Regions from separate parts of the Alkalimarinus coralli genome, predicted to be linked through region 1. Evidence: predicted binding sites of a transcription regulator. Region 1 holds the regulator's gene; each other region holds the start of a gene.
What was found. Region 1 encodes FNR, which switches genes on or off when oxygen is low (the NO sensors DNR and NnrR bind a similar motif). Its sites were predicted from a motif close to TTGATCTAGATCAA; they were not measured.

Region 1 (10,578 bases):
CACTCGCTAATATACACTTCAGCTTTACAATAATTCCCATTTTCAGGATAAATTCAATGATCAGTTGGAAAGCGCTTATTATCGGGTTGGTAGTGACGATCTTGGTGGGGCTGTTCGGCCAGGCTATTTATGTGCTGCTAGCGTCATACATAGGCATGGCAGCGAGTGACTATGTATTTTTCTCAACCTATAAACAAGAAATTTGGTTTATCTTTGCAATGCTGGTTTATTGCCTGACGATGGCATTTGGAGGGCTTTTAACAGGTACGATTGCAAATCAAAAGCAAGCGTGGCACGCCGCAGCTGTTGGCTTCTTAGCGGGCGTTGCTTCGGTAACTTCCTCGGCAGAAAATAGTAGCATTACATTGATGGCGGTTGTTATGGTTGTACTGGGGGCTTTCTTTGCGTTTCTGGGTGGGTTGTTTGCTCTTCGTGTTATAGAGTCTGAAGATTGAAGACTTTAAGGGTAGACCTTAACCAATATCTCTAAATAAAAAACCTGACCTTGTTAAAGGCCAGGTTCTCTTATTGGTGTTTGGCTTAAAACTTACTGTAGGCTTAAAACTTATAGTATGCGCCTAGCATGTAAACGTAAGGGTCTACTTCAACATCAACATTTGCTTTTACTGTTCCCACATTGGTTTGCGCGGTAATTTCAGCATCGGCATCGATGTTGATCCACCAAACAGCTGCGGTTAGCCCGGCATTTTCTGTGATTTCATAGTTAAAACCCGCTTGTAGCGAAGCGCCAATTGAGTCATCAATATCAAGCTTGGTGCTTGTGGCTACCACACCTGGCGTACCAGTCAGGCCTGCCAATGCACCAATTGAGTTTGTTAGTGTATCTGTAGTTCCTTCGTCAAAGAAAATAGTGTAGTTGATACCGGCTCCAACATAAGGTTGGAACTTTGCGTCTGGCTCTGCCAGGTAATACTGCACACTGAGCGTTGGTGGAAGGTGCTTGGTGTCACCCAGTTTTCCAACGCCTGAGATTGCGCCAGCGCCAGAAATGTCGTGCTTGAATGGTGTTGCAGCAAGTAGCTCAATACCGATTCTGTCGGTCGCCATATAGCTGAATACTAATCCTAATTGGGTATCAGAATTCAGGCCTACTTTTGCACCAGTGGCAGGGCCCAGAGCCGGGGTATTTATAACAATGTCTGAGCTGGATTCTTGGGGATCGACAGTTGCGATACCGCCTTTAATGAAAATATCTCCTGCTTCATAAGCAAAAGCAGATTGGCTAATTAATAGTGAACCAGCAACAAGAGATGAAGTTAATGCATTTTTTAACATATAGCTACCCTGATTGAGTTTCGAAGTGATTAAGTTGTGATGGGCGCAGTGTAGCTATGGTGAATTTTGTTAAATTGACATATCGCAATAAAATAATATCGGCTATTGGTGGCAAGTGTGAGAAATGAAAATAAAATGAGATAAATCAAGTTAACTAAAGATACCTATAAGGAGGTATTTTTTTGTTGTGTTGTTTTGAGTAACTAATAAGTAGATATAAAAAAAGAGGCATTAAGCCTCTTTTTCGGGGAGGGGAGGTGTGAATTTATTCGCCTTTCATACACTTGCCGTGATTTTTAACGATATCTACAAGTGCATCCATATCTTCAAGAATGACCTCTCGCCCCTGAACTGAAATAAGCCCACTTTTTTGGAAACGGGTAAATACCCGGCTTACTGTTTCTACAGCAAGTCCCAAATAGTTGCCAATATCATTTCGGGGCATAGGGAGTCGGAACTGTGTGCCGGACAGCTTGCGTAGCTTGAATCGGCTGGAAAGGCTTAGTAACAGGGAGGCTATTCTCTCTTCAGCGGTGTTTTTACTAAGCAGCATGGTGAGTTGCCGACTGCCCTGAATCTCTTTGCTCATCAGCGAAAAAAAGTGGTGCTGGAGTGTTGGGATTTTAGCAGCCAGTGTTTCGAGTTGGCCGAAAGGAATTTCGCAGACGCTGGCGCGTTCAAGTGCTTTTGCTGAACAGCTGTACGAATCTGTATTGGTGCTATCGAGACCAATTATCTCTCCAGGGAGGTAAAAACCGGTTACCTGTTCTTCACCATCTTCGGTAACTGAGTAGGTTTTAATTGCGCCGCTACGAACTGCAAATAAAGATTTAAAGGGGGAGTGCTCCTTGAAAATATGATCTCCCCGGTTGATCGTCTTCCCTTGTTTTATGAGGTCTTCAAGGCGATCAATGTCATCTTTGTTAACTGCAATTGGAATGCACAGGTTGCTCAGACTGCACTGTAAGCAGGACTGATGGATACCTGTTGCTGGTTGCGGATCAATAGCTGCTATTTTCTCACTCATCTTCGCTTTACTCGGTTAATAGCTTTTATTCCATCAGGATAATCAATTTTTATGCTTTTTGGAACATAGATGAGGCAATTCTAGCATATAAACTTACTAGATATAGAAGGATAAGGAGGCAAATTGCAGGAACTAATACTTTAGTCTAATAAGGGTTAGTACTTGGGGCGGATATAACCTCCATAACCAAAAGGCAGCTGACCACTTTGTAGTTTCTGGTAGTACTGATCAAGCTGGTCGACGTTATGAGAAAACGAGTTTTCAATTAGGCTGGTCGCGCCTAAACCTATGCCAACTAAATCACCGGATATACCCTTGGACACTGAATTGTCCCTTGAGAATTTAACATGATTCAGTTTCTGGAACCCTGCTTCAATAAGCCTGTTTTCAAACTCTTTATGACAGTCACAGGTGGTTGTCTCTTCGGCTTCGACGCCTGAAAGGACTGATTGACGCTCTTCTTCGTCTATTAAGTAAATGGTATCCGGGTCGATACCAATTAACCCTTCCAGTTTTTCACTGAGCTGTTCGCATGACTCATGTTGTCTGGTAAGAAATCGTACGTTGACCGTTTTGAAGCCATACTGCTTGAATATTTTTACCTGGTCGGCTAAAAAATCAAAATCAATAGGGCCTTGATCCCTGTTCTGGGTGCCGAGGCAAATATGGTTAAAGCCCAAGCCTTTTATCAGCGCAATAATTGCATCATCCGCAGGCACTTTCTCCAGTTCAATGACATAGGTGCCTTCTTGTTCATTTTGTAGCGTAAAGGCTTTATTGAGCGAATACATAATCTCTGTCATTTCTGCCGGGCTTAGCAGTTGAGCAATCTCCCCCTGCCAGTGAATATAATTAATGCGGCGAGTTCTGGGGATTAGGTCACTCAGTAAACGAACTTCATGGAGCAGGTGGTCGATATAATTTCTAACCGGGGTGATTTTGCTTGTGGTGCTGTTATTTTGCTTAGGAAAACTGCACAACGTATTTTGCAGCGGCATAGACAAGCTTAATGCAAGTTCAGAGTTTGTTCTGTTGCTGTTGGTAATGATGTCAGTATAGCTCTGAAGACTAAACCCTCTGTCTTCAACGAATAGACCTGGCTTGTCCGGAGAGTCATATCGGAAACTATTTGTGCAAAATAGCCAGTCTTTGTGTGAAAAAATTTGTCTCATAGTGCGGCTTGTTGGGTATGCATTATCCCCAAAAACATCCTGTAGTGTTCGGTGGTCAGCTATTATTGGGGTAATCTTCTCAAATGGAGATCCCATTATTATTCCTAAATTTGTTCAACGCCCGAGGGTGGCATACTCACTAACATCTAATCTGGAAACTGTAGTCTACTCAACGACGTAATAGGGGTGTTGATTTGCATCAATAGACCTATTGATGTGCTATTTTTGGAAACCTTTGCATGACTACTTCGCTCATAACGTCGTGCAAAGGTCTCTTTCGGAAAAAGAATGTGTGGTAAGTGGTTGGTAAATCAATGGGGGGCAGGAATGGGCGCGTAGTCAGGGGAGGGAATAGCATCCATAGGGGATGTCTTGCCCCCTATGGATGAATAAAGCCTAGTGGCTTACTTTTCTAAATACCAACGTTGCATTGGTGCCGCCAAAGCCAAAGCTGTTTGACATGACAGTATTTAGTTTTTGCTCTATCGCGTTGCCGGTAATCACCGGTATTCCCTCTGATTCCTCTGTCAATTTTGTCACATTGGCGGTGGCTGCAATAAACCCATGCTCAAGCATTAACAGGGAATAAATCGCCTCATGAACGCCAGCCGCACCCAGCGAGTGGCCGGAGAGTGACTTGGTAGAAGATACCGGGGGAACATTGCTGTCAAAAACGGCCTTTACCGCCCGCAGTTCTGATACGTCTCCAACCGGGGTACTGGTGCCATGCGCGTTAATATAATCAACGGGGCTATCGACGGTCGCCAATGCTTCTTGCATGCAGCGTATTGCGCCTTCTCCAGAAGGTGCCACCATGTCGTATCCATCTGACGAGGCACCATAGCCTACTAACTCTGCATAAATAGGCGCGCCTCGTTTTTTAGCATGTTCCAGTTCTTCGAGCACCAGCATTCCACCCCCGCCAGCAATAACAAAGCCGTCACGGCTTTCATCGAATGGGCGCGAAGCCGTTTCAGGTGCATCGTTGTATTTAGTTGAGAGTGCGCCCATTGCGTCGAACAGCATGGATTGAGTCCAGTGTTCTTCTTCGCCGCCGCCAGCAAAAATAATATCGTGCTTGCCAGACTGTATCTGCTCCATACCATGCCCAATACAGTGGGAGCTTGTTGCACACGCCGACGATATTGAGTAGTTAACCCCTTTTATTTTGAATGCGGTAGCCAAACAGGCCGAGACTGTACTGGCCATAACTCTGGGAACCATATAAGGGCCGATTCGCTTAACCCCTTTTGCTTCCATTATTTGAGCCGCATTTACCTGGTTCTCACAGGATGCCCCGCCAGACCCGGCTATTAATCCGACTCTCGGGTTGGATATCTGATCTGCTGACAAGCCGGAATCCTGAATTGCCTGCTGCATGGCGATATACGCAAACGCAGAAGAGTCGCCCATAAACCGCAGCAACTTCCGGTCAATTAATGATGCCTTATCAATGTCAACAGAGCCTGAAATCTGGCTCTTGAACCCTTTCTCATGATACGACTCATTAAAACGAATGCCTGATCTGCCTTCTTTCAGGCTCTTTAGGACGTCTTCTTTAGTGTTTCCAAGGCATGAAACAATTCCCATGCCTGTAACGACAACTCTTCGCATTGGTTTTCTCAAGATCAATGAAGTGATTCGCCTATTTTAGCCAAATTTACTGCTATTAATAAATATGACAAAAGTCTATTTAGCAGGCTAAGTGCAATATGTATTGGTATGGCAGTGTCTATCGGGCGACTCTAATAGGGGAGAGGCGGATATTTAAGTCCGTTGATTAAGGAAGTGCTTGAATATTAGTATATCTATATGGTTATATATGGTTGTTTGTGATTATATATGGTTTTTATTAGTGTATTGGTCTTATGAAGCATCCAGTTGACGAGTTGGTCAGGTCTACATTAACGGGCGCGGCTCCGCTCTTTATTTTTGTGATATCTCTGGTTATGGGGAGTTTGGCGCTTACCTTCATGCCAAGAGAAGAGGAACCCCAGATAGTGGTTCCGATGGTTGATGTTCTTGTCGATGTGCCCGGACTGAGTGCAAAACAAGTTGAACGGCAAGTGACCACGCCTTTGGAAAAGCTGCTGGCTCAGATTCCAGGTGTTGAAAATGTCTACTCTAGCTCTATGACGGGCAAGTCTGCGGTAACACTTCGCTTTTTTGTTGGGCAAGATCGTGAAAAATCAATATTAAATACCTATAACAAGCTCTATTCAAATCAGGGAGATATCCCTGGTGTTGTTAAAAATTGGCAGGTGAAGCCTATAGAAGTAGATGATGTGCCGATTATGGTTCTTGCTTTATGGAGCCGAGACTCGTCACTGTACTCTGACTACGAATTGAGGCGAGTTGCGGAAGATGTATCTACGTTTCTACAAGGAATCCCTTCTACAAGTGAAGTAAAAGTGGTTGGTGGCCGACCACGAAACATCAGGGTGTTAATTAAACCTGAAAGTCTTGCCGCAAGAAAAACAACCCCTATCGACATAGTCAGTGCGATTGAGGCGTCCAACGTGCTTCAAAGTGCAGGCCTGTGGGTTTATAACAATCGATCAATTGTGCTTGAAAGTGGCGACGTTGTTGCGACGGCAGAAGAGCTGGAAAACCTGGTGGTCAATGTGATTGATAGCACGCCAATTTTGTTAAAAGACGTTGCAGACATTGTTGATGGGCCAGCAGAAGCAGATGGCTATACGTGGATTGACTTCGCCCCCGCACATGTTCATTTCGAAGCAGCGCATAGCGGATTTCCAATGGTGAGCATCAGTGTCGCCAAGCAGCAAGGCAGTAATGCTGTTCAGGTCGCGTCGGATGTGCATCAGGCAATAGCCGATCTCAAAAGCACGCTGTTACCCGCAGAGATCGATATCGAAGTGATGAGAGATTATGGCGACACAGCGAACGATAAAGTCAACAATCTCGTATCGAGTCTCGGTTTTGCTGTTGCTACCGTTGTGATCTTTATTGGCATTTTCCTTGGCTGGCGCTCTGCACTGGTCGTCGGGTTGGCTGTCCCTATCTGCTATGGCATCACCCTTGCGCTTGATATGGCATTTGGTTACACCATTAACCGCGTGACACTGTTTGCACTGATCCTTTCGTTGGGCTTACTGGTCGATGACCCTATTACCGGCGTTGATAATATCTCTCGTTTTATGAAAACAGGGGAGGGAGATATTAAGTCTCGTATTGTAGCCGCTGTCTCTGAAATACGTTCTCCCCTGTTGATGTCTACGTTAACGATTATTTTAGCATTTGTACCATTGGCGTTTATTACCGGGATGATGGGGCCTTATATGGCACCCATGGCGTTTAATGTTCCCGTTAGTGTGCTGGCCAGCACATTGGTGGCGTTTTTTGTTACACCTTGGCTGGCCAGCAAGTTCCTGTCAACGAGCAGTGCTGATACAGCTCCCCCGGTCGCTGCTGACAAGCCTGATTCAGTGCTTTTGAAGGGGTATCGGTGGTGTGTCATGCCGCTATTGAATAGCCGACGAAAAGCAAAATGGGCGCTTTGGCTGGTATTGGTGTTATTCATTTTGGCCGCTTTGCTACCGGTTCTGAGAATGGTTCCTCTTAAACTTCTTCCGTTTGATAATAAAAATGAGATACAGATTCTTATTGATATGCCGGAGAGCAGCAGCCTTGAGAGTACCGCAGATATGGCTCGGCGAGTCTCTGCACAGGTGAGTCGGGTCTCTGAGGTTAGTGCCATTGCCGCGTATGTAGGCCACTCATCACCAATGGACTTTAACGGAATGGTCAGGCGTTACTATCAACGGTCTGCCCCTAATCTGGCTGACTTGCGACTAACGCTGGTAGATAAAACTGAGCGTGAGCATCAATCCCATGATGTTGTTCTCAGGTTGCGAGCGCTGCTAGCCCCTTTGATAGAGAATGACGTGCAGATTAAAGTGGTTGAAGTGCCTCCCGGGCCACCTGTGCTTAGCACTATCGTTGCTGAAATATATGGTGATACGTTAACCGCTTATGATACGCAAAAAACAGCCGCCATCGCGCTTATGCAGCGCTTGCAGCGAGAACCCTTTGTTGTTGATGTTGATTCGACCGTTGAGGTGCCTCGTCAACGTTTACGGTTTATAGCTGACAAGCAAAAAGCGGCGCTTTCAGGCGTTTCTACTGACGATATCAGCAACACTTTGGCGATGGCTAACAATGGCCTGTTAGCCGGTTTTCTAGGACAACCTATGGACGCTTCGCCGCTGCCGATCGTCTTGAGGCTGGACCCTCAGGAACGAAGCTCGCTAACTGACTTTGAGCGTTTACAGGTGCGTGGGCGTTCGGGCGTCGTGCAATCCAGTACCGCACAAGGCCTTAAAATTGCCCCACAACCGCTTGTTCCCATCGGTGAGCTGGGGCAGTTTGAACCTGGTAATGCGGATGAGGTTATATTTAGAAAAGACCTTAAACCGGTCGTGTATGTGACGGCAGAGCTATCGGGGCGAACGCCTGCCGAAGTTATTGCTGATGTTAATGCAGATCAATCTTTTGCTAAACAAGCAACAGATTTTGCTGATCAATCACTCCCCACTTCTGACTGGCAACAGCGCAGCTATCTAACCAGTGGGGCGGGAGACCTATGGACTATACCTGAAGGAACAGATATTAGCTGGCGCGGAGAAGGCGAATGGAAGATTACGGTCGATGTATTTCGAGATATGGGGCTGGCGTTTGCTTTTGCATTGGTGGCCATCTTTTTTGTGCTGCGCGCTCAGACAGCCTCATCAGCCCTTTCACTTATTATTATGTCTGCCATACCGTTGACGGTTATCGGTATTATGCCCGGTTTCTGGTTGCTAAATCAGTTCGGTGAGCGAGAAATAGCCGGCGCACCTGAACCGGTACTTTTCACGGCAACAGCGATGATCGGCATGATTGCATTGGCAGGTATCGTTGTCAGAAACTCGTTGATATTAATTGAATATATCAGCCAGGCGCGAGCTAATGGGTTACCCATGAAAGAGGCGTTAATACTGGCCGTATCTATTCGCATCCGGCCTATTCTTTTGACAGCTGGAACTACAATGTTAGGCAATCTGGTGATTATTCTTGACCCGGTTTTCAGCGGTTTGGCGCTCGCCATAATATTTGGCATTGTCGCGTCTACAGTGTTTACCCTGCTTGTTGTACCTGTGGTTTATCTACTGGTATTTGATAAACCCGTTAAAAAAGAAGGGGAGTTACTTTATGCCCGAAAATGATAAAAAAGCACCTGAACAAAAGGCTTTAATCAAAACTGGCCGTATTAAAGCATGGTTGGCTCCTTTGGGGGCGGTCAGTGTCTTATTGCTGATAGTGACCTGGATGGCGGGGTTGTTTGGCGAAAAAATTAGTCCAGGGTTGAACGACCTGGAAGATGCTCGCAGTCAACACCAAAATGTGATGTTGGTTCGAGAGCAGAGTCTTACGGTTTTTGAGCCTGTTCCTGGTTCGGTCGAGGCCAAGTTTGCGACGTTGGTATCATCCCGGCTATTGGCAAGAATTACCCATGTTCATGCGCGGGCGGGCGATAGCGTCAAAAAGGGTCAAGTCTTGGTGTCACTAGAGAAAACAGATCTGGAAGCCAAGGCAGAGCAAGCAAAAGAGCATAGTAGGGCGATTAAAGCGCGTTTGACTGAAGCGGAGCAAAGCCTGGTTCGAGTAGAGAAGTTGAGTAATCAACGCTTGGTCGCCATGGCTGATTTAGACCGGGCTCGGGCAAACCATAAGGCTTTAGTCGCGGAATTGGCGAGAGCCAGTCAGCTGGAGCAGGAAGCCGCTATTGCACTTGGCTACACTGATATTCGCGCACCGATAGATGGTCGACTGGTGGAGCGTTTTGCCGAGCCGGGCGATACGGCTACACCAGGCACTCCATTGTTGTCGCTATACAACCCATTATCTTTGAGGGTTGAGGCTCATGTTAGAGAGCAACTGGCGCTATCGCTCAATGTGGGCCAGTCGCTTCAAGTAAGCATTCCGTCGCTTAAGAAAAAACTTGCAGCGGTGATTGAAGAGATTGTGCCAGCGGCAGATACCGGGTCACGTAGCTTTATGGTTAAGGTTAGAATCGAATACGAAAAATCATTGTTACCGGGTATGTACGCTCGCATGTTAATTCCGTCGAGCGTTGAGAAAATGGTTGTTATTCCTGAGAGTTGGGTGGTTCAGGTGGGTCAACTGAATCTGGTATGGGTGGAGAGAGATGGCCAACGCGTCCGTCGCTTTATAAGGTTGGGTAAACCCTTGGAGGGCGGGCGTGTACAGGTATTAGCTGGGCTCTCGGAAGGCGAGCGGTTGCTGACGCCAACGCTGTAATTGAGCGCCCCGCTTATTGAAAAAAAAGAGGCTGGTTCTTTGTGAACAAATAAGAGTGGCCGAGCCTTTTATCAAGGTTTAGTGGCTGCCTGAGCAAAGTTTGCAAGGGCTTTGGTTATTTTATTGATAATCTCACTGCACCCATCAATGCTATGCCCATCAATGCGATGCCTATCAATGCTATGGCGTTTCGCGATATAAGCGGGATCATTGTAGGTAAACCAGACCTGCTTTTTGTCGTCTTCCCAGATTAGTGCTTTTTGCGGCAGGTCGATTGCTGAACTCTGGCCACACTGCATAAGCGGCGTTCCAACTTTGGGATTGCCAAATAACACGAGCTCTGTTGGTGGCAAAACCAAGCCAACTTTCTGCGCACCCTCTGAATGATTTATTCGACCAAAAATAGTCATGCCTTTCTTTTCTAAAACGTCAACAAGCCTATCTGCCGTGGCATTTACGTCATGATGGCTTTTGATATTTATGAGTCCCCGGTCACTGTCTGGTGCTTGCGGAGCCGCCAGAACAGATGAAGAGAAGACGAGAGCTGAGATCAAACAAAGCAAAAGGGTGCGCATAGAGGCTCCTTAAGAGTCATCCGGGTGGCGAATTAATAGTGTCTTATAGCCGCACTTCTTCGCTTCGTCAAAGAATGTCTGGGGAGAGCTGAGTGCCTGGTCTCCTGTTGCGTTTAATACCAGCGCTTCAAGCAAGCAGCCCGGTATGTTGTTGTTATGGAAATTAGGCATTCTTGGATACATA
Region 2 (10,578 bases), 1.9 Mb from region 1:
GCGGCGTTACCAGACATGTCATATAACCCCAAAGGATTAGGAGGAAAGCTTCCTGGCGCTTTTGGAAGGGCGTTGTGGTCGAAAACGCCCTTTTTAGCTTCTTGAGCCATATTGACGCCTGCAACTGCTTTCCCTGTATCGGTGGCAAAACGATACATTTTACCTCGCGAACGTGCAGCATACTCCCATTGTGCTTCTGTTGGTAAATCAATAGTTTTATTGCTGAGTTTACCTATCCATTGGCAAAATGCTCTAGCGTCAGCCCATGCGGTTGGTGCAGGTAATTCAGCGGAAAATCTATTTTGATATTTACTTTTGTCTTTTGCATAGAAGTCATCAATATAAGTATACCCCGTCACCTCCATAAACAGATCCATATCCCCCTGCGTCACCTCATACTTCTGAATAGAAAAGCTATCCAACGTAACCTTGTGGGCTGGGAGGCTATCACGACGGACACTCCACCCTCCAGGGTTCCCCATCATAAATGACCCGCCTTCTACAAACACAAAGGCATCCATATGACGCTGTAACAGGTCATTCACTTTGTCTTCGGTTGAGGTACAGGCGGTCAGGAGGGCTGTTGATAATAATGCGATGGCTTTGAGGGAGGGTTTCATCCATGTATTCCTTGAATAATTGAAATCCGTTTTCAATTTTTGAGAGCTGTGATTATAGCAGTAAATGCCGCTCGGGTGACAGCTATGGGCTATTTGATGGGTAAGCGGGTGGTTGAGCTCAGTGCTCCGTTGATGAGTGAATCAGGCTTAGCGGCAGCGTTAAGTGTCGAGCAGTTTGTTAATCCTGCTCTCATTACACCCAAGCCCACCGCAAAATATACTGGCTTCGCCTATGCGTGAGGGCTCCCGGTATTTTCAATATGCCGTGTTTTAGGGAAGTGACATATAAACTCGCTGCCTAGGCCCTGGCTGCTTTTTACTTCCAGTTCGCCATCGTGGTTGCGTAAAACGTGTTTAACAATGGCTAACCCCAAACCCGATCCGCCGGTGTCTTTATGACGGCTAGGGTCTGCACGATAAAAACGCTCCGTCAGGCGAGGGATATGAATAGGGTCAATTCCAACGCCGCTATCTTTGACCGAAAGGTGAACCCCTTCATCGTCAGACCACCAGTGAATATCAACATCACCTTCGGAGGGGGTGTACTTTACGGCATTAAAAATAATATTCGAGAAGGCACTTCTGAGTTGACTTTCATCGCCAATAAATGAGCCGTCGGCGCTGTTTTTCAACTTGATATTATGTCCCTGATCGCCACTGAGGGCTAATGCGTCACTGCGAATACTCTCTAAAAGGTGATGGATGGAGGTCTCTTGCTGGGCCTGGCTTTGGTCAACCGTTTCAAACTTGGCCAGCAGTAACAGGTCGCTGATCAACTGCTCCATTCTTCCCGCCTGTTGGGACATGGTATTGAGTGCTCTTTTCCATATCGGCGGCAGGGAGTCACTGTTGCCAGATAGTGTTTCGAGATAGCCACTAATAACCGTTAAGGGTGTGCGCAGCTCATGAGACACGTTACTAACAAAGTCTTTCCGCATCTGCTCAAGGTTATGAATACGGGTAATATCCTGAGCAATAATCAAGCGATCATCTTCACCAAATAGCGTTATCCTGAACCGTAATACAATATGTGGCTTGGCTGGCGAGGATAGCTCGATGGGCTCATCATACTCTTTTTGTTCAAAATAAGTCTTAAACGCGGGTGTCCGAATAAGGTTATAGATGGGTTGGCCATGATCGGAGCGCTGGATGAATCCAAGATAGTTGGTCGCAGATTTGTTCCACCACTCCATAGCGCCACGGGCATCCGTCATGATCACTGCATCATTCAGCGCGTTGGCAGACTCCTGCACTCTGTTAATCATCGTTCTTAGGCGATTTTGAGCGACCGTGTGACCTTTTTGAAGACTGTGGATGCCATCGAACAGGTCTCCCCATAAGCCATGGCTTTCAGGAGGTGTGCTTTTACTGCCCTGTTCAGCGTTTTCACTGGAAGGAGAGTACAACCATTGATGCAACTTGATTGCTTGCACCAATGTCCAGGCTAGATAAGCACCGAGGCCGAACACCAGTACCCAGCTAACAGACCCGACCAGTAACCCGATGATGATTAGCGCAACCAGGGCGAAAAAAATACGGTGAATATAGCTTTGCCAGTTCTTTTTCATCGTTATTGGTAACCGTGCTCAAGGGCTCTTAGGCCGCTTTTGTTGAAAACCGGTATCCCGCGCCCCTTACCGTTTGGATGAGGTGCTCATGCCTGCTGCCCAGTGCTTTTCTAAGGCGCCGGATGTGTACGTCAACCGTTCTTTCTTCAACGTAGACATTACCACCCCAAACGTGGTCGAGCAATTGAGTTCGAGTATAAACTCTGTCTTGGTGGGTCATAAAAAACTGTAGCAACCGGTACTCGGTTGGCCCCATGGTTAGCGGCTGGTTGTCAGAGGTCACTCTGTGCCCGACCGGATCGAGAATTAAGCCATCAATATCAATGGGAGACTCTTTTCCCTGAGGGGTTGCCCGTCTTAATACTGCTTTTAAGCGTGCTACCAGCTCGCGAGGAGAGAACGGCTTTGTAATATAGTCATCAGCACCAATTTCCAAGCCCTGAATTTTGTTGTCTTCTTCAGTCTTGGCGGTCAGCATGATGATTGGGATTTCAGAGGTTCCTTCATCTTTTTTTAAGCGGCGAGCCAGCTCTATACCGCTGGTGCCTGGTAACATCCAGTCCAGTAGAATTAAGTCTGGTGAATGATCAATGACTAATGAGTGGGCTTGGCGTGCGTCACTTGCTTCCAGGCAATGATAGTCTGCCATTTCGAGTGCGACGGCAATCATTTCTCTGATTGGCGCTTCGTCGTCTACAATGAGTACGGTTTTTCCTGTCATACCCTCTGACCTATTTGAGTGAATCGATGGCTCACCATTACAACGGTAACATGTTACAAATATATGACAGAGTGACTTTTTTCGTCCAGCTACGGGCAAATAGGCTTATACAAGCTCTGCAACAATACCAACAAATATCGCCAGTCCGACCCAATGGTTGTTGAGAAATGCTTTGAAACAGCCTTCTCGCTCCCGGTTACGGATCAGGTGTTGCTGATAGACAAATAGCGTCGCAGCGACCACAACCGATAGATAATACAGCGACCCTAACTCTGCTTGGTTGCCCACAATACAAAGAACCAGAATGACCAGTGTTTGCAAAATGGCAACGACCATTCGGTCAGCATTACCAAACAGAATAGCGGTAGATTTAACGCCAATTTTAATATCATCATCACGGTCAACCATGGCGTACATGGTGTCATAGGCGACAGTCCAGAGCACTGTTATCACATAAAGTAACCATGCCTGCTTGTGCAGCTCTCCCGTTTCGGCAGCGTAGGCCATAGGTACAGCCCAGGCAAAAGCGGCCCCCAGTACGACCTGAGGCAGGTAGGTGTGGCGTTTCATAAAGGGGTAGGTCGCAGCGAGTGCCAGCCCTCCAAATGACAAATAAATCGTGAGTGTATTGGTCAGCAAAACCAATATAAACGAGGTGATGCAGAGTACGGCAAATAGAATCAAGGTTTCTTTGACGGTCACTTTGCCTGAGGGTAAAGGCCGGTCTTTGGTTCGCTTAACATGACCATCAATATTGCGGTCTGCAAAATCATTGATGACGCAGCCAGCAGACCGCATCAGTATGACCCCTGCAATAAAAATAAACAGTATTTTGAGTGATGGAACGCCAGATGCTGCAAACCATAGTGCCCAGAGTGTTGGCCATAGCAACAAATACACCCCTATTGGGCGATCAAGGCGCGTTAGTTGAATGTAGTAAGGAAGCTGAGTTCTAAAGTTGTATCTTCGACCAGAAGCGCTGCGCATGATATTTTGGGCGTTATGATTGTAGTTGAGAATAACGCCGGTGAGCCATTAGCTACTCTCAAGGCGTATTAAAGTTGCCATTATCTTACAGATTCTTAGAGAGCTTTGCACGACTACTGCGCTTACAAATTCATCGTTAAAAAATGACTCAAAATGGTGCACTCTCCTGGGTCGACCGGGACTTATTACACATAAACTGCGCTTTTTCGTCATTTTTTGCCTTGTCTTTGCTTCGCTCATAACATCGTGCAAAGCTCTCTCTTATAAAGAATACTACCGCTATAGCATGGCCCTGCAACCGGTTGGTTGCGCTGAACTATTAACGCTTTGCTTGACTTCTGAGCACTGCAGGCAAAAACAGCTCGCTGACCAGTAGTGGTTTTTCGTGAAGATAAAAAATTGAACGCCTGCCCCAGAGAGGGTCGTGCAGTGAGTAACCCACTTGCATCGAAAGGTGTTCGGGAGATGCCTGAGTGATCTGCAATGGCCCTCGTCTCATTGCTCTAGACTTGAATAGAAATGTGCCTAGCGAACGGTTTCCCAAGGCTTTTAGCTGACGCTCTTCTCCATGCAGCGTGCTGCTGGGGATGACACTGCGCGCGACGACCCAGGTTTCGCCGAAGCATAAGAGTTCAACCTCGCGAATCAAGGCCCGCGTGGTCATGGGGCAGCCCAGCATGAGCGCTTCATCTCTGTTAGGTTGTAACCAGGCTTGGCGCACGACTCTGACAGAAAAATTGCCATTACTGGCTTCGATTAAGCGTTGGGTCAATGAACCCCGATCAAGTATCCAGTCACGCCATTCGTTCGGCAAATAGAAAGAGGGAACTCGACGGAATGTATGCCAACGGCCATTTAGTGACATCAATTAGATCCTGTTGCGGTAGCTTCAGGGCGTTAACCTGAGCGCTGTGAAGGCGGGCATTATAGCGCAGAGCGTCGCCAGTCTGCTATGGCCATTTAGATGTTGAAGTGCTTTGCTGGGCATTAGGTTGCCAGAATAAAGGTAACGCTTGTCAATAAAGTGGAAGTTCAGCCTGACCTTTGATTTAATTTACAGCGGTGGTAGTTAGCTAGCAGCTTGATTGTTGGGGCTGCGAAATACATTAACGGCTGGGGATATAGAATGAAGAAGTGGCAATGCGTTGTATGTGGTCTGATTTATGATGAGGCAGAAGGTTGGCCGGAGGATGGCATTGAGCCTGGTACTGCCTGGGATGATGTACCGGAAGACTGGTTGTGCCCTGACTGTGGTGTCGGAAAAGAAGACTTTGAGATGATCGAAATCTAGTAAACCACTAAAAAATAGAGACTTAAATATGACGACTAGCGACTCAGGCCCAACGTTTGCGGGCTCCAGGCTTTCAGATTCCAGTGATGATCAGGCGCCTATTGTGATTATAGGGACAGGTTTGTCCGGGTACTCATTAGCTCGAGAGATTCGCAAGTTGGATAAAGAGACTCCACTGTTGCTTATTACTGCAGATGATGGGCACTCGTACTCCAAACCGATGCTATCAACCGGTTTTACAAAAGCCAAAACAGCAGACCAGCTGTCGATGGCTGATCCAGGGAAAATGGCTGAGCAGTTGTCGTTAGGTGTTCGAACGTTTACCACGGTGACAGGGATCGATGCGGATCAGCATGTTGTTAGAATTGGAGATGAAGAGCTTAAGTACAGCAAGCTGGTTATTGCCTGGGGGGCAGATATTGTCCAGCTGAATATACCAGGTTCAGGCACCGATAAAATATTTTCTATCAATGATCTGGCGGACTATCGGCGCTTTAGGGAATCTTTGAATGGTAAACAGCGAATTTTGATCATGGGGGCCGGGCTGATTGGCTGCGAATTTGCGAATGATCTTAAAATTGGCGGTTATGACGTTGACGTCGTTGCGCCTTCGGAAACGGCGCTTACCGGACTACTGCCGCATGAAGCCGGGAGTGCTGTCGCAGACGGGTTGAGCGAAGCGGGGGTGCGCTTTCACTTTGGCAAAACGGTTAATCAGGTTGATGCTCAAGACAACGGTGTTGTAGCGACATTGGATGATTGCACGGTTATTCAAGCAGATATTGTTATCTCTGCGGTAGGGCTAAACCCTCGAACGGCGTTGGCCAAAAATGCGGGCTTGCAGGTTAACAAGGGGATTGTGGTTGACCGACTTTTGGAAACCTCTGAAAAAGATGTGTTTGCCCTGGGAGATTGCGCTGAAGTTGATGGCCGTGTGATGCTTTATGTGCTGCCGCTGATGGCATGTGCTCGCGCGCTGGCAAAAACACTGACAGGCTTACCAACTGAAGTCAGCTACGGCGTGATGCCTGTAGCGACAAAAACGCCTGCTTGCCCCGCTGTTGTGTTGCCGCCCCAGCCAGGCTCGCCTGGTGAGTGGGACGTTGAGCGTGAAGGTCATAATGTAAAGGCCCTTTTTACGTCCCCTGATGGCGTACTGCTGGGTTTCGCGTTGACTGGGGACTGTGTTGCTGAGAAACAGGCTTTATCAAAGCGGGTACCCGGTATCCACTGACAGGTATGAAGTTGAAACAACTGAGCTGCATCAACGCAGTGCCTAAATAGAGTGCTATATTTAGAAACATGGAATGTGTGAAATTAAATCTTAAAAAGGTGTAGCCCTATGAAGGAATATTCAGAAATTCGCGCCCAGCTATTAGGCAGGCGGTCTGAGCTGGAGAGCAGGCTTGGTAGTATCAAAAAAGATATTTCACAGCCACTCGATCATGACTTTGCAGAACAAGCGGTTGAACTGGAAAATGGTGAGGTACTGCAAGCGTTAGGCGTTGAAGCTGAAGCTGAGATCAACAAGATTAACAGTGCTTTGGTTCGTATGGATGAAGGGCGTTACGGCGACTGTGTTGATTGTGGTGCCAGTATCCCAGCTGAAAGGCTTGCGGTAAGGCCATTCTCGTCTCGCTGTGTTGATTGCGCAACCAAGGAGGAGATGCATTAACGCCTGCTTCTTAATAAAGCAGTTAACCAAGACTAAAATAAATGTAATGTTATGTATCTTCTTGTAATGTTTTGCAATAATAGGTGTGTCTGCAAAAGAGCGCAGAAATAGTTTTCTGCGCTGAATCATTCGAGAGAGATCATGGCACGGTTTACACTGGCAACAAAAACAAAGAAGCCATCACCAGAGAAAGGTGCGCTTGCAAAAGGCAAAGAAACAGACAAGAAATCTAACTTTGCTGGCTGGGAAATGAGTGCTCGAGACGCACTGCGTGTTAATACTCTAACATCAGAGACGAAGCCATAAGTTGCATTTATTCCGCTCAAATTAGCTATCGCAATCGCTGCTTTAAAACGCTGGACTCTTATCAGCTTAACGGGTTCGTGGGTTTCCCTTATTAAAACGTATACTCTGCTTCTACGTTGATCCTGTAATTATCTTTGTTCAGAAGGTTATCGTCGTAATTTTTTCCGCTTTCTCGCCACCTCTGCTCCTCTGCCATTCTTACGGACTCTCGCTCGTCAGTTATGTTGGGCTCTTTATCTGATGAGAGTGAAGGTGCTTTAAATACCCAACCTGTTTGTGAGGCCGCCTCTACAGCCCGTTTGTCGTCTTTCGATAACCCTGGGGTAGTATTAATGGTATTGCTGGAGTCTCTTTCGCCGGGTAACAGTTGCTTTGGGCTTTTTTCGCTTGCAAGGGAGGAAGGCTCTTCATTGGAGGTCGGTGCGTCTTGCTCTGGGTCGTATCTAAGGTCTATGGCAAAAGCCGGTGAGACAACGAAAATAGAGAGTAAAGATGCTACTAATAATGCCTGTAAGTGCCTGTTTTTCATAAGCCATGCTCCAATGAAACCTTGTAAGATTCTATCAGGTTATTTAAAACAGTGTATGCGGGGTTACCGAAATGCCCCATAATTGTGGCACATTTGGCAATTGAATTGTCAGAGGAGCTACGGTTTACTATGGCGGTGATTCTTAAACAAGAGAGCAATAAATGACTGAAGTGCTTGCAAAATTAGTGGAATTATTGGCGTTAGAGTCAATAGATGAGCTTAATTTCCGTGGCAATAGTGAAAATCTTGGGTTTCGCCACGTATTTGGGGGGCAAGTGTTAGGTCAGGCGTTGATGGCCAGCTCCAAAACGGTAGAAGGGAAGAATGCCCACTCAATGCATGCATATTTTTTGCGCCCAGGTGACCACTCTTTACCCATCGAATACGAAGTTCAACTGGTGCGGGATGGAGCAACCTTCTCTACCAGAAGAGTTATTGCGAGACAGCAGAATAAGGAAATCTTTACGCTTATTGCGTCTTTTCAGTCGCCAGAAGAAGGGTTTGAACACCAGTTTGATATGCCTGAAACCTCTGGCCCTGAGGGTATCTATTCAGAGCTTGAAACAAGGCGGAAGTTTAAAGCGCTGATTCCTGAAAAAGTCAGGGAGCAGTACACGCAAGACAGGCCGATAGAGATCAGGCCGGTAAACCCAATCAATTACCTGGCTCCCGATATTCGTCAACCCTACAAGCAAAACTGGTTTCGGGCGATTGCATCACTGCCGGATGACCCGGCAATCCATCAATGCATACTGGCCTATGCCTCAGACTTTGGTTTGTTGGGAACATCAATGCTCCCACATGGCGTTTCGTTTATGGATAAGGGAATGCAGGTTGCGAGCCTGGATCACGCAATATGGTTTCACCGTGACTTCAGGGTGGATGACTGGTTGTTATATGATATGGATAGTCCCAGCGCATCCCGCGGCAGGGGGCTGAATCGCGGGAATATTTATAATCAGGAGGGGGTACTAGTTGCCTCAGTCTGTCAGGAAGCGCTGATACGCAAGCGAAAGTAACGTTAATAGGGTAGAGGTCTTGGGGTAGCGGTCTTGGGATAGAGGGAGCAGACAGATAGATGGAACAACTGGTGAGAGACTTAAAGGAAATACCTGGCAACCCCTATGCGGATCATTGGCATCATCAGGCTGGCCGTTTCAGATCTCCGCCTGGCTCTCCCTGGGTTGATCGACGACACTCGCTGAAAATGTTACCTGTATTGGCACAGTTAGCGATCTCTGGAAATAAACCTTTTGACTACCCGGATGAGCACTGCCTGCCAAGAGAGAAGGCGCTGCAGATGTTGGCGGCTTTGGCCCATAAGCCATCCATTAGCTGGTTGGGGCAGGCCTGCTTTTACATTCGGTTTAATGGCCTTAATGTGCTGACTGATCCCTTCTTGTCTAATCGGGCGTCGCCAACTCAGTTTAGCGGCCCTCGTCGGCTGGTACCGGCCCCGCTACAAATTGATGACCTGGCTCCCGATGTTATTATTATCTCCCATAATCATTATGATCACCTTGATGTACATGCGCTGAAAGCAGCATCAGATAAAACAAACTGTACGGTTATTACCACGCTGAACACTGGGGAGTTACTGCGCAAATTAGGCTTTAGGCGGATTATTGAGATGGATTGGTACCATGAGTTGAAACAACAGGATGCAACATTCCAGTGCTTACCTGCGTACCACTTCTCAGGGCGAAACCTTGTCGATGAAAACCGCGCTTTATGGGGCAGTTTTTCAATGCAATACAACGGGGTAAAAATATTCTTTGCGGGTGATACGGGGTATGGTTCTGAATTCGCAAGAATTGGGCAGTTAACAGGCCCCTATGATATTGCATTGGTGCCAATTGGAGCCTATGCCCCAAGGGAGGTTTTTGGTGCTGTCCATGCAGACCCCGAAGAGGCCGTGAAAATTGGTGAAGATATCGGGGCCAAGTCTCTGATTGGTATGCACTGGGGAACCATTCGTTTAACATCAGAACCGATGATGGAACCCGCGGAACGGTTTCTGGCCGCGCCCTCCAGCGTTCCAAAATCTATAATGGGAGTGGGTGAAACGAGAGAACTGTTATCAAATTAAGCCAGTGCGGCGTAGTCGTCCATTTCAGCGAGCCAGAGCTTGAGTTTGTTGAGCGGAAGAGGAGGGGATATATAGTAACCCTGTATAAGGTCGCAGTTTAGTTGTTTTAATATATCTACTATGTGTTGGCTCTCTACACCTTCTGCTACCACCGTGAAGCCTAACCTGTGGCACATTTCAATGGTTGTTTTGATGATGACTTGATCATCGGCGTTGCTGGTTAAATCAAATACCAGCGATTTATCAATTTTTATCTCATCTGCGGGTAGCTTTTTGATATAAGCCAGCGATGAATAACCGGTTCCGAAGTCATCTATTGAGAGTTTAATACCCGGTTGGCTCAAGTCTTCCAGAACCTGCAAGGCCTTTAGCGGATCTTCCATCATAGATGTTTCAGTCAGCTCAATAGTGATTTTATTTTTCTGTTCAGGGTTACTTCCCAGAGCGTCAGAGATGAAAGAAACAAAGTCCTCTTCTCTCAGGTTTTTAGCTGAGATGTTTATTGAGATATCAATATCATAGCGTTCTTCCAGTAGCTCTTTCTGAACTCTTAGCGCCTCTTTAACAACCCACCGTGTTAACGGTTTTATGATGCCTGTTTGTTCTGCTATCGGAATGAACTCATCAGGGCGCACAAAACCAAAGCGGTGGTGGTGCCAGCGGATCAGTGCTTCCAGGCCAACAACTGCGTTAGACTTTAGGTCTATCTTTGGTTGGAAATAGAGTGAAAGCTGGTTGTTGGCAATGGCTTGCTTTAGCTCAGACATCAACGTTAAACGTCGAGCGTTATAT
Region 3 (10,578 bases), 520 kb from region 1:
TCAAACTCCGCAAAAACTTCACCCAAGCCGATGACGATATTTTCAACATCTTTGGGTACGTCATTTAGTTTTTTAATTGCACCGGGGAGTTTGGATAAGCTATGCATAAAAGACTTAAGGTTCTCGAGATCCCTTTCAGGATGCAATATGCTCATTTCCTGTTTTAACTTTTCGAAGGACTTCTCAATGTCCATAAATGTTTTTTCTGGCATATCATCTGCCAGTTCTTTTTTCAAGCAGCTTGCCAATAACATTTTTAAAATTTTCTGCCATTGGTGTAAAGGTTCTTAAGACCTGTGCCTCATAGTCCAAGCTAAACCCTTCTCCTTTGGGGAGGTCTGCCGATAAAGGCACTGGCTCCAAGTATGAAAACATGTAATTGTATGCAGTTCTTGCTAAAGAAAGTTGATATTCTCGCTGCGCCTTTTCTTCTGGGTTGGTATGTTGTGGAAGGGTTGGAATAGATGTTTTTTTACTTCTTTCACTCATATTGTATACGCTTTATTTTGGAGGTTATTATTTTGCAGTAGTAGCTGAAAGCGGCTGGCACTCGCTATGTATAATTAAAGTAAAAAAAGTGGGCACTGCAACTATTTAAAAATAATATACAGCGTGCAGGTGTGATCTTGCCCAAAGCAGTGTGCTTTTTTTATGTCGGGTCAGCACTGCTGATTGCATAACTGATAATGTGAGGCTGGTTGCCTTGGAGCCGAATTTCAGCGTTATTAGTAGAGATCTTTGCACGACTACTGCGCTTACAAATACAGCGTTAAAAAATGACTCAAAATGCTCATATATTACATATATACTGCGCTTTTTCGTCATTTTTTGCCTTGTCTTTACTTCGCTCATAACGTCGAGCAAAGGTCTCTAGTATATTGTCACTACAATAAGGAATCTTATAAGTTGGATATAAATATTGATGGATACTTACTCACCGTCGGCGTGGTAGCAAGCACTGTTTTTCTTATTACTGGGGGCATTATTGGGTGGCTTATTGCGCGTGCAGGGATGCGTGTGCAAGTTGCTGAGCTTAATGGGTTGTTGGAGCTGAAAGAGCAGCAGTTGATTCAGGCGGAGGTCATGTACGAGGAGTTAAATGAAAAAGAGCGGCAATACTGGCAGGAGAAACTTAAGTTATTAGAAGACAACAAAACGCAGCTTAAGCAAGAGTTTGAAAACCTGGCCAATCAGATTTTCCAAGAGAAACAAAAGCACTTTACGGAACAAAGTAGACAAGGGCTTGACGCACTTCTCACCCCTTTCAAAGAACAGTTGACGGGGTTCAAGCAAAAAATAGATGATGTATATGTTAATGAAGCCAAAGAGAGAGCTTCGTTAAAAACTCAGATCGAAGTACTCCATAAGCTCAACCAGCAGATTACAAACGAAGCTTCAAACCTTACCAAAGCGCTTAAAGGTGATAAGAAGCTACAGGGGAATTGGGGGGAGATCCAGGTAGAGATGATACTTGAGCAGTCTGGGCTCAAAAAAGGGCGGGAGTTTGAGCGGGAACCGAACTTTAAAAACGATGACGCAAAAAATATGCGGCCCGACTTTATTATCCATTTACCTGATAATAAACATATTATTATTGACAGCAAGGTCTCTCTGATTGATTACACTCGGTATGTTGAAGCAAGCAGTGAGCAGGAAAAAGATGTCCACATAAAGTCTTACGTACAGTGCATCAAAGCGCACATAAAGGGTTTGAGCGAAAAAGGTTATCCTAAATTAAATGGAATGAACTCGCCGGACTTTGTGTTTATGTTCCTGCCGGTGGAGCCTGCGTTTATAGCAGCATTTGAATATGATCAGACTCTTTTTAATGACGCGTTTGAAAATCGTATTGTGGTCGTAACCCCCACGACGCTGCTTGCAACGTTGCGCACAGTGTCAAACCTCTGGTCAATTGAGAAGCAAAATCAGAGTGCCAGAGTTTTAGCGGATCAGGCAGGCAAGGTCTATGACAAGCTGAGAATTTTTGTTGAAAAGATGGATAAGCTGGGAGGGCAACTCAACACGGTTAGCAGCACCTACCATGAAGCATGGGACTCATTGCGAGAAGGGCGCGGTAACTTGCTGAGCCAGGCACAAAAATTCCTTGACCTTGGCGTACGTGTAAAGAAAGAGCTTCCTCAATCATTAGTTGAAAATGTTGAAGCAGAGGAGGCTGAATTGCCCGGTAAAGTTAAGGTGACGGCTGAAACTGAAACCGATCATTAGAGCATCAGCGTCAGGCAGCACTGGCAACTTTGGTCTATCCTCAGTATGAGTCAGACAAATAATTATTACCGCGGAATGATTATAGCAATGACCTGCACGGAGATGCGTTCTCTCAGGTCGTATAAGCAGTAACAAAAATAAGGCATTATGCAAAATACCCCTTCCACACCTGAAAACCAACGTAAGCAAGAGATTAAAGACAAGCTATTGCTTAGTTATCGAAAGCTGATGCTTGAAAGCTTGCCGCTCGCTCTTGAAAGAGCGATTAAAGATGCGGAAGTAAAGCTGATGCTTTCGTTTAATGAGTCTATGGATGGTGTTTTACGCTCTGATTTTTCTGTAAGTCTCCATACATTAGAGTCACGTAGCCACTGGTTGTCGGACTCCGTTTCGAAGAGTATATCAACAGCACTCGGTAATCTGGCCTGTGGTAGAGAGCTTGATACTGAACCCAGGAAAGACAGCAGCAAATTATCAGTTGTTGAAAAAAATGACTTTGAAGATTGGTTGGCAATGAACTCTGCGATTAAGGTGGTTCAAGAAAATCTTGGCTATGAACTGAACCGCCTTTGTTATGTATTTGAGGCAATTAGCGACAAAGCAGTGAGTGTGGAAGAGTGCCCCGTTGGTCCCGCCAGAATTATAAAGGCCTTTCAGGCTGGTTGCGGTACCTTGGCCATACCCTCGTCTTCGTACCCCATTATTTACAAAGTTCTGGGAAGCGTGCTTAAAGCTGAGCTTAAGGATATATATGGTGTTCTTCTTTCTGCTGCTGAACGGTATGGCATACAGGGCTCGTCGACGAAAGATGAAGTTCAGCATAACGGGAGGCCAGGAGTCGCTAACCAAACCTATGTTAAGCGCTCTGAAACAAATTATAGGCCTGTTGATACAATTCAGAGCTCATTAAATCAGGCACCTAAAACTGAACAGAATCTACTGGACGCTCAGCCGTTAATGACTGACGAGGCTCTGTTTGGCATGCAACTGGCCCCAGATAAACCTGAAAGGCCTGGAGAACAAAAGGAAGGAGATATTGGTCAACAATATGCTGCAGGCCACAAAGAAACAATGCAGGGGACTTACTCGACCCTGCAGACCCTTATAAACCTCAAGGCTTCTGTCGCTGGTGGTGGTTCAGTATCGGCTCCCGGCCCTGTCACTCAGTCTACACAGTCCGGGGCGGGCACCACCTACTATCAGACGGGTGATATTTTGGAAGCCGTTAGCCAGCTCCAGCAGAGCCAACGTGATAGCAATGGAACTGATAGACTATCCGTAAAAAATGATGAGAGCCGTGAGCGTATTGAGCAGCCTGGCAATGTTATCGAGTTGCCGCTTAAGGATATAGTAAAAAAACGGCTGAAAGAGAATAACCAGCAAGAAGCCCAGCTAGGTGAAAAAGAGAATGAGCTGATTGATATCACCGATCGGTTATTTGACACTATTTTAGAGCATATCGGAATCAGTGGTGTGCTTAAAAAGTGGCTAAAAAAACTAAAGCTATCTGTGCTTAAGGTTGTTTTGCTGGATGATACTTTTTTTTCCAACCATCACCACCCTGCGAGACAAGTTGTCAATCAGCTGGCTAAGTTAGCAGGTACAAAGCGCGCGCCAAATAGAAGTATAGAGCGGTCTTTGGAGTACTTCACCAATCGCATTATCAATGAATACACTGGAGACTTGCACCTATTTGAAGAGCTACTGATTGAAATAAATCATTTGGTTTCTCGACAGGAAGAGGCTTTTAAGCGTAATTCAGAGCGTGTAGCCAGGGCATACGAAGGTCAGCAAAGACTTGTTGAGGCGCGGGAAACGATTGTCTCTGAGATTAACCAACGTATTAAAGGGAAGAAAATTCCCAAGGTTTTGCTTTCTTTGCTGGATGAAGGTGGCTGGAGGCAGTTAATGCTGGTGACCTTGTTGAGGGAAGGCGCTGATAGCCCGAGATTTAAGGATTCGTTATCAGTGGTGGATCAGCTTGTCTCATGGTTAGGTGAACCGGCAGATGCTTCGGTTTCTGGTGCATTAGCTTCAGATACGTCAGCCTCAGTAGGCGACAGTCTGGAAAAAGATCTTGAAGCACCGACTTTCCTCACCATGATTGATCGTGAGCTGCGGGCAACAGGGCAAACCTCCCATAGCCAGATTATGGATAAGCTAAAAGAGTACTTGTTGCTAGGGAAGAAAGCGAAGCTGTTCACTGCTGAAGAGTATAGCTGGTTAGTAGACCCCAATGAAGAATATGGTACGCAGACGGCTGCATCCAAAGAACAGAAAGATAACAGCCCAGGCACAAGCCGTTGGCATAAGCGGGCCAGAATGATGGTCGTTGGTGATTGGGTTGAATTGATTGATGAGCTTGGCCAGGCACAACGCATGAGGTTAGCCTGGTCAGGGAGCAAGTCTTTTAGGTTTGTGTTCGTTGATAGCCAGGGCATGAAAGATATTGATATATCTCTCGATGAGTTGGCAGACCGCATGAATCAGGGTAAGGCGACATTATTGGATAAAGAAGAAGTACCCGTAATAGACCAGGGATTACACCAAATGGTGCAGTCCGTTTATGAAGATTTATCTAACCAGGCAAGCTGTGATCCGCTAACAGCTTTGCTTAACCGGCAGTCATTTGAAAGGAGTCTTGAGCGGGCTGTTGCTGATGTGATGTCCAACAAAACATCTTATATTGTCTGCTTTTTGGATATAGATCAGTTTAAAGTTATCAATAACACGTATGGCCATATTGCGGGAGATCAACTGCTTAGGCATGTTGCATCGGTGGTAAAGAGTGCCGCAGGCGGAATGGCTACATGTGGCAGAGTAGGCGGAAATGAGTTTGGCCTGATCTTTAATAATTGCGCACTTAAAGAAGGAAAAATCCTCTCCGAAAATATAAGGGATGCGGTGGAGGAAAGTGCTTTTTCATGGCAAGAGCACTCAATTGCTGTGACAGTTAGTGCCGGCCTAACCGAAATTGACTCTAGTAGTGATAACATTGATACGGTCATGAAGAAGGCGAGTGTTGCCTGCAACCTTTCGAAGGAGCATGGCCGCAACCGGATAACCGTATATACCCCCCAAGACCGGGATCAGCTATATCATAATGAAATGATGAACTGGATTCAGCGAATTGATCACTCGCTCGAAGACCTTTTGATGCTGCGTTGCCAGGAAATTCGTCATATTAATGTGGCGAGCAACAAGCCTTCTCATTATGAAATATTATTAGGTGTATATGATGAAGATAAGAACCTGCTACCTCCCGTTGCATTGATTGAGGCTGCTGAGCATTTCGGCCGTATGTCCAGAATTGATAAGTGGGTTATTCATAACACTCTAAGATGGATGGAAAAAAACGCCAGCATTGTTGATAAAGTCGATGGCTTTTCTATTAACTTGTCAGGAACATCTATTAATGAAGAGCACTTTTTGGATTTTGTGTTAGGAGAGCTGTCAGCCACCTCTGTGCCAAGACACAAAATTTGCTTTGAAATAACGGAAACTGCCACTATCACAAACTTGTCAGATGCCACAGATTTCATCAAGGTTTTAAAGAAAACAGGGTGCAAATTTTCCCTTGATGACTTTGGAACAGGCCTCTCATCCTATGCATATATTCAAAAACTTCCGGTTGATTATATTAAGATTGATGGCATCTTTATCAAAAATATCGTCAATAATCAGAAGGATCAAGCTCTGGTCAAGTCTATCAATGAACTAGCCCACTTCATGGGCATGGAAACCATTGCTGAGTTTGTTGAAAATAAAGAGATACTGTCCATGCTTGAAATAATTGGCGTTGATAATGCGCAGGGGTATGGCATTAGACGGCCATTACCACTGGATGAAGCATTTCAAAATATTCAGGCGTAATAAGAGGTAAGCCAGTTCACAGGCTTTCTTAGGTCAGTATCTATTGTGCTGTGCGCCGAAATAAGCTCTGTTGCTAATTCGGTAAATATGTACAGGTAAAACCCGCCTGAATTTTTCCTGCTAGCTACAAAATGACCAGTGTGTCACACATATAATGATCAAGGGCTTATATAATATTTGAAACAGTTTGTTACATTACTTATTCCATCAGGTTAGGTAGGCATGAAAACGTAACGGCTGTATCAATATAATAACAGCGGTATGAGTTGCTTGGGCCTTTCATGATTTATTTAATACATTTATTAGAGATCACTCTTTTCTTATTAGTGATTTTGTTATGGTGTCGAGTTCTCAAAACCTATAACGCCGAAACTAAGGCCGTTACTATTGAAGAGCTAAGTAGTGACTCTAAACAGCTTCTTCATGATACCGCTAACCCCGTGAAAGTAGCTGATGGCAAGTCTCTTGTGGAAGCCTATATTGGAGACTTTTTCCCGTCAGAGCCTGATGACTCGTTGAGCATCCTTAGAACCGCTTCACAACAAGGTACGGGCTCTACTGAGCACTCGGCGAATGCTAAAGCGGTTGATTGTGACCGATCAATTTCAAGCAAGGTTATCGATGCGATGATGGCGGAAGCTGATATGGTGTGTGCTTCATAAGGCCTGGATTTTTTGTTAGTAATTTCACTCAGTCATCATGTAAGGCTAATGCCCTGAAACGTTGTGTTACAAAAGCAACCAGTGCTTTGTTTCCTTTCTAACTTCTCTCATCTATTCTTCATATAGGTATTTTTAAACCATGGCAATATTAATGAAGGCTAAACAGATAGTGACCTATGAAGTATTTAATCGTTTATAGAAAGTGGTTGTTCGCTCTTTTTGTTTTGTTCCCAACACTCACTTATGCATCTGGGCTACCCCCAGAACATGAGGCTAACAGACTTCTGCTGGCGGTTCAGAGTTCAATTGATAGTGCACAGTGGGATAAAGCCGAACGGCAACTGAAACAGATATCAGAACTTGAAGTACCGCTTGCGGAAAAGTTTCATTACATGCATGGACAGGTTATGTATCAACAGGGGGAGTATGATCTGGCCCAAAAGTCGTTGGAGATTTATGTCCTTCAAGCTGGTGACGATGGCGAGTTTTATACTCAAGCGCTGCAGATGATCACGGAAGCCGAAGAGAAGAAAGACGTTGTATCGAAGAAACCCGCTAGAACCCCTGATTTGAAACTGGATAAAGGCAAAGATAATTATCTCGAGTCGCTTAAAAAGCTATATCTGACCGACTCATCGACTGAAGCACTGGTGCTGCGCATAAATAGCATTCTCACCACAGTGCCGTATCAGGGCGCTAGAGTTAAGCAAAAAAATGCTAATAAAGGTGTTAAATACAGTATTAGTGTGACGGGACATGAACTGCAGATTCAAGAGAAAAAGTATGACAGGGAGGGCGCTCCCACACTGCTGGTTAATAAAATGGACGTATTTGGCGTTGATCCGTTTATCAAATCTGGTTGTGACTATGACCGTTACGTCTGCTGGCTCTATCACCCTGTAAACCAGTTTGATCGCTGGATACTGATTGACCGAGACAAAGATGCAGTTAAAGAGCTGAGTGAAGCGATGGCAAGGTTGATTCGCTTGCTGCAAGGGAGTAAGTAATTCGGTTGTGGCAAGGGCGTAAGTAACGAGCTGATCGCTTAGTCTGACCTCGGTCAAGGGCATTTTTACTGTTTCAAGGTATGGTAGGCCAACTTGAAGATTCAAACACCTATCTGGTTGCAGGAGGGTTGGGTCTCTTTTAGACAATATATCCACGGATCCGCTTTATGAATGCGTTTGAAAAACCACAGAACGAAACTGATGAACTATTTTATCAGCCTCAAGGCAATGAAGAGACGTTATTTGAGCATGCATATAATCACCAACTGCCTGTATTAATTAAAGGCCCTACAGGGTGTGGAAAAACGCGCTTTATTGCTCATATGGCTGAGAAGCTGGGCCGCCCAATTTATACTGTATCCTGTCATGATGATCTCACTGCGGCTGATCTTGTTGGGCGGCACTTAATTGGAAAAGAAGGCACATTTTGGCAGGACGGCCCTCTAACACGGGCGGTTAGAGAGGGGGCAATCTGCTACCTTGATGAAGTTATTGAAGCAAGAAAGGATACTACCGTTGTGCTACACCCTTTGGCCGATGATCGCAGGGTCTTGCCTATCGAGAGAACAGGAGAGTATCTTGAAGCCGCGCCTGGATTTATGCTGGTTGTTTCCTATAATCCTGGGTATCAAAATTTACTCAAAGGAATGAAACCGAGCACCCGCCAGCGGTTTGTAGCGCTTCGCTTTGATTACCCTGATGAAGCGGCAGAGACCGCAATTGTTGTTAAGGAAAGTGGCATTGATGAAGCCCAGGCGAGGGTTTTGGTCAAGTTGGCAAACAGCCTAAGAAACTTAAAAGATCATGATCTTGAAGAGGCTGCTTCTACGCGGTTGGTTATCTACGCCGCAAAGCTAATTAAGAGTGGAATATCACCGATGGAAGCGTGTCGTATAACCATGGCAGAGCCTTTGTCCGATGATGAGGCAACCGTTGAAGCCTTAACAGAGGTCATATATGCCATTTTTGGTGGCGAAGGAGAATAAGTTGGCCTACGGAAGCTATAAACAAAGCAAGAACGAAGACCTCTCACTTGCCAAGCAGGCAGAGGGGTGGTACTTGTGTAACTTATTGGTTCTTCCGGGTATATCTTTTGCCTTTCTGTTACGACTTTTTTTAAAACATGGCAGTGGTGACCGTAGTTCTCTGGGCACGAACCATATCAGACAGACATTTTTTATGTCACTGCTCGGCGGAGGCTTAGTATTTTCTGGATGTATTGGCCTATATCTTTTGTTGGGCAATACTCCGAATGGCTGGATGTGGATTATTATGTATTTCACTCTGGTGCATACAAGCTTTGTTATGTGGGGAATTTTAGGTTTAGCCTGGGCTTTAGCTAAAAAGCCAATACTGTTTCCAAAGTTTTAGCCGCTTCCATCGTTGGCCAAGTAACAAAAAAGCCTGATTGAGTAATCAATCAGGCTTTTTTGTTACAGCTGCTTTTGGGGCATGTAGCCTTTAAGATAGCTACATGCAGTTAAGCCGCCTTCTTGGACTGCTTCACTGATTCTATGTCGCTTTCCTGCTCGCCACTATGCTCCTCTACACCGCTGCTCTTTGCCTCTTTAATGGCATATTTTTCGAGCCCTGCAATATGGTTTTTACCGAAATACTCTGTCCAGTTGATCGTGCTGGCGTCGACTGAAAACTCACTGTTTGTCTCTTCTCCCAACTCTTTGGCCAGAGACAAGAGTTTGCCATTGTGAAAGCGATATTTAGGAAAACCATAAAATGAAAAAGTGGTCGATAGTGTCAGTGCTGTATCAATATTTTTTAACATTATGCTCTTTTTGTCTGCTTTGCCCAAAAAGGACTTAACATCATGCAGAATGCTAAGTGGCATTTGCAGTGCCTTCATTGACGTTTCAAACACTGACTTTGAAACAAAACTGAAGCTGCTTGCAGGTTTTTTGTTTTTAAATAACTTGGGGTAAGCAAGATAGTTGGAGCGCGCTTCTTTGATCATAGCATCTTTCAATTCGCCAATTTTTACTGGGTTAGACCCACTGCTGCAACATTGATAAATGTTAGTTTCGTTGGGTGATCTGAATACCTTCGCCATTGATAAGATAATACTGTTGGCGACCAGGTCAGCCGGGATAATATCCATGACCCCTTTAGGGTCGGCGGGGAAGTAGGCAATTTTTCCCCGAGCATAAGCGAAGATAATGGCATCAGCTACTTTGACACCTTCAATCCACCCCGGGGCAGGGCTCTTTAGCGTACTTTCTATTATTGAAGGGCGGACAATTGCAAGGGACTTGCCATCCAGTTTTTCAATAAGAAGCTGTTCTCCCATCCACTTGGTGAAGGTATAGGTATCGTTCCAGCCATAGTGATTCGCTTCACTAATTCCAAGGTCGACCAGTGCTTGGCTCAGTTCGTCAAGGTCTTTGGCCGGGAAGCGTATATTATTGATCTTATCTTTTAAAAGGTCGATTACGTCGGCTACAAGGTAGTGGCCTTTTTCGTTACGGGGGATCTGTTTCCCGAAAGGTGCCTTGGTTTCTTCATAGATGTCTCCCTCGTTCAGACCGTGTACATAACAGGTTGATACCTGAACAACGGGAATATCACCGCCGCGTTTGGATAACTCAATTATATTGTTAAGACATAGGGTGTTTATTTTAAGTGCTTTATCCAAGGCTTCGCGGAAGTTAACACTGGCGGCTGAATTTACAATGACGTCGATCTTGTTGGCTAGTGAGGTAAACTCGCTCGCTTCCAGGCCAAAACTGGCTTCGGTTAACTCGCCTGTAACGACGTGAATCTTTGACATACAAAAAGATTCAAAAGAGAGAGGGTCT

Region 2: the regulator FNR is predicted to act here: its motif matches at 6,442-6,455, upstream of MY523_RS21395 (TraR/DksA family transcriptional regulator).
Region 3: the regulator FNR is predicted to act here: its motif matches at 7,812-7,825, upstream of MY523_RS10315 (CbbQ/NirQ/NorQ/GpvN family protein).

The regions. Positions count from the first base shown of each region.
Region 1 is NZ_CP096016.1:2,846,146-2,856,723, reverse strand. Features, by position in the region: gene MY523_RS12805 (hypothetical protein) at 57-455, shown strand; gene MY523_RS12800 (OmpW/AlkL family protein) at 559-1,296, opposite strand; gene fnr (fumarate/nitrate reduction transcriptional regulator Fnr) at 1,562-2,323, opposite strand; gene MY523_RS12790 (hypothetical protein) at 2,479-3,591, opposite strand; gene fabB (beta-ketoacyl-ACP synthase I) at 3,892-5,109, opposite strand; gene MY523_RS12780 (efflux RND transporter permease subunit) at 5,364-8,723, shown strand; gene MY523_RS12775 (efflux RND transporter periplasmic adaptor subunit) at 8,710-9,819, shown strand; gene MY523_RS12770 (DUF302 domain-containing protein) at 9,891-10,394, opposite strand; gene MY523_RS12765 (PilZ domain-containing protein) at 10,404-10,578, opposite strand, start outside.
Region 2 is NZ_CP096016.1:4,732,840-4,743,417, forward strand. Features, by position in the region: gene MY523_RS21355 (formylglycine-generating enzyme family protein) at 1-620, opposite strand, end outside; gene MY523_RS21360 (hypothetical protein) at 705-860, shown strand; gene phoR (phosphate regulon sensor histidine kinase PhoR) at 851-2,188, opposite strand; gene phoB (phosphate regulon transcriptional regulator PhoB) at 2,217-2,909, opposite strand; gene ubiA (4-hydroxybenzoate octaprenyltransferase) at 3,015-3,896, opposite strand; gene MY523_RS21380 (chorismate--pyruvate lyase family protein) at 4,216-4,761, opposite strand; gene MY523_RS21385 (rubredoxin) at 5,023-5,187, shown strand; gene MY523_RS21390 (NAD(P)/FAD-dependent oxidoreductase) at 5,216-6,421, shown strand; gene MY523_RS21395 (TraR/DksA family transcriptional regulator) at 6,530-6,862, shown strand; gene MY523_RS21400 (hypothetical protein) at 7,004-7,168, shown strand; gene MY523_RS21405 (hypothetical protein) at 7,260-7,697, opposite strand; gene MY523_RS21410 (acyl-CoA thioesterase) at 7,859-8,716, shown strand; gene MY523_RS21415 (MBL fold metallo-hydrolase) at 8,776-9,786, shown strand; gene MY523_RS21420 (EAL domain-containing protein) at 9,783-10,578, opposite strand, start outside.
Region 3 is NZ_CP096016.1:2,325,217-2,335,794, reverse strand. Features, by position in the region: gene MY523_RS10345 (hypothetical protein) at 1-212, opposite strand, end outside; gene MY523_RS10340 (hypothetical protein) at 214-489, opposite strand; gene MY523_RS10335 (DNA recombination protein RmuC) at 907-2,226, shown strand; gene MY523_RS10330 (DUF1631 family protein) at 2,374-6,099, shown strand; gene MY523_RS10325 (hypothetical protein) at 6,381-6,761, shown strand; gene MY523_RS10320 (tetratricopeptide repeat protein) at 6,938-7,768, shown strand; gene MY523_RS10315 (CbbQ/NirQ/NorQ/GpvN family protein) at 7,936-8,754, shown strand; gene MY523_RS10310 (hypothetical protein) at 8,726-9,139, shown strand; gene MY523_RS10305 (fatty acyl-CoA reductase) at 9,249-10,578, opposite strand, start outside.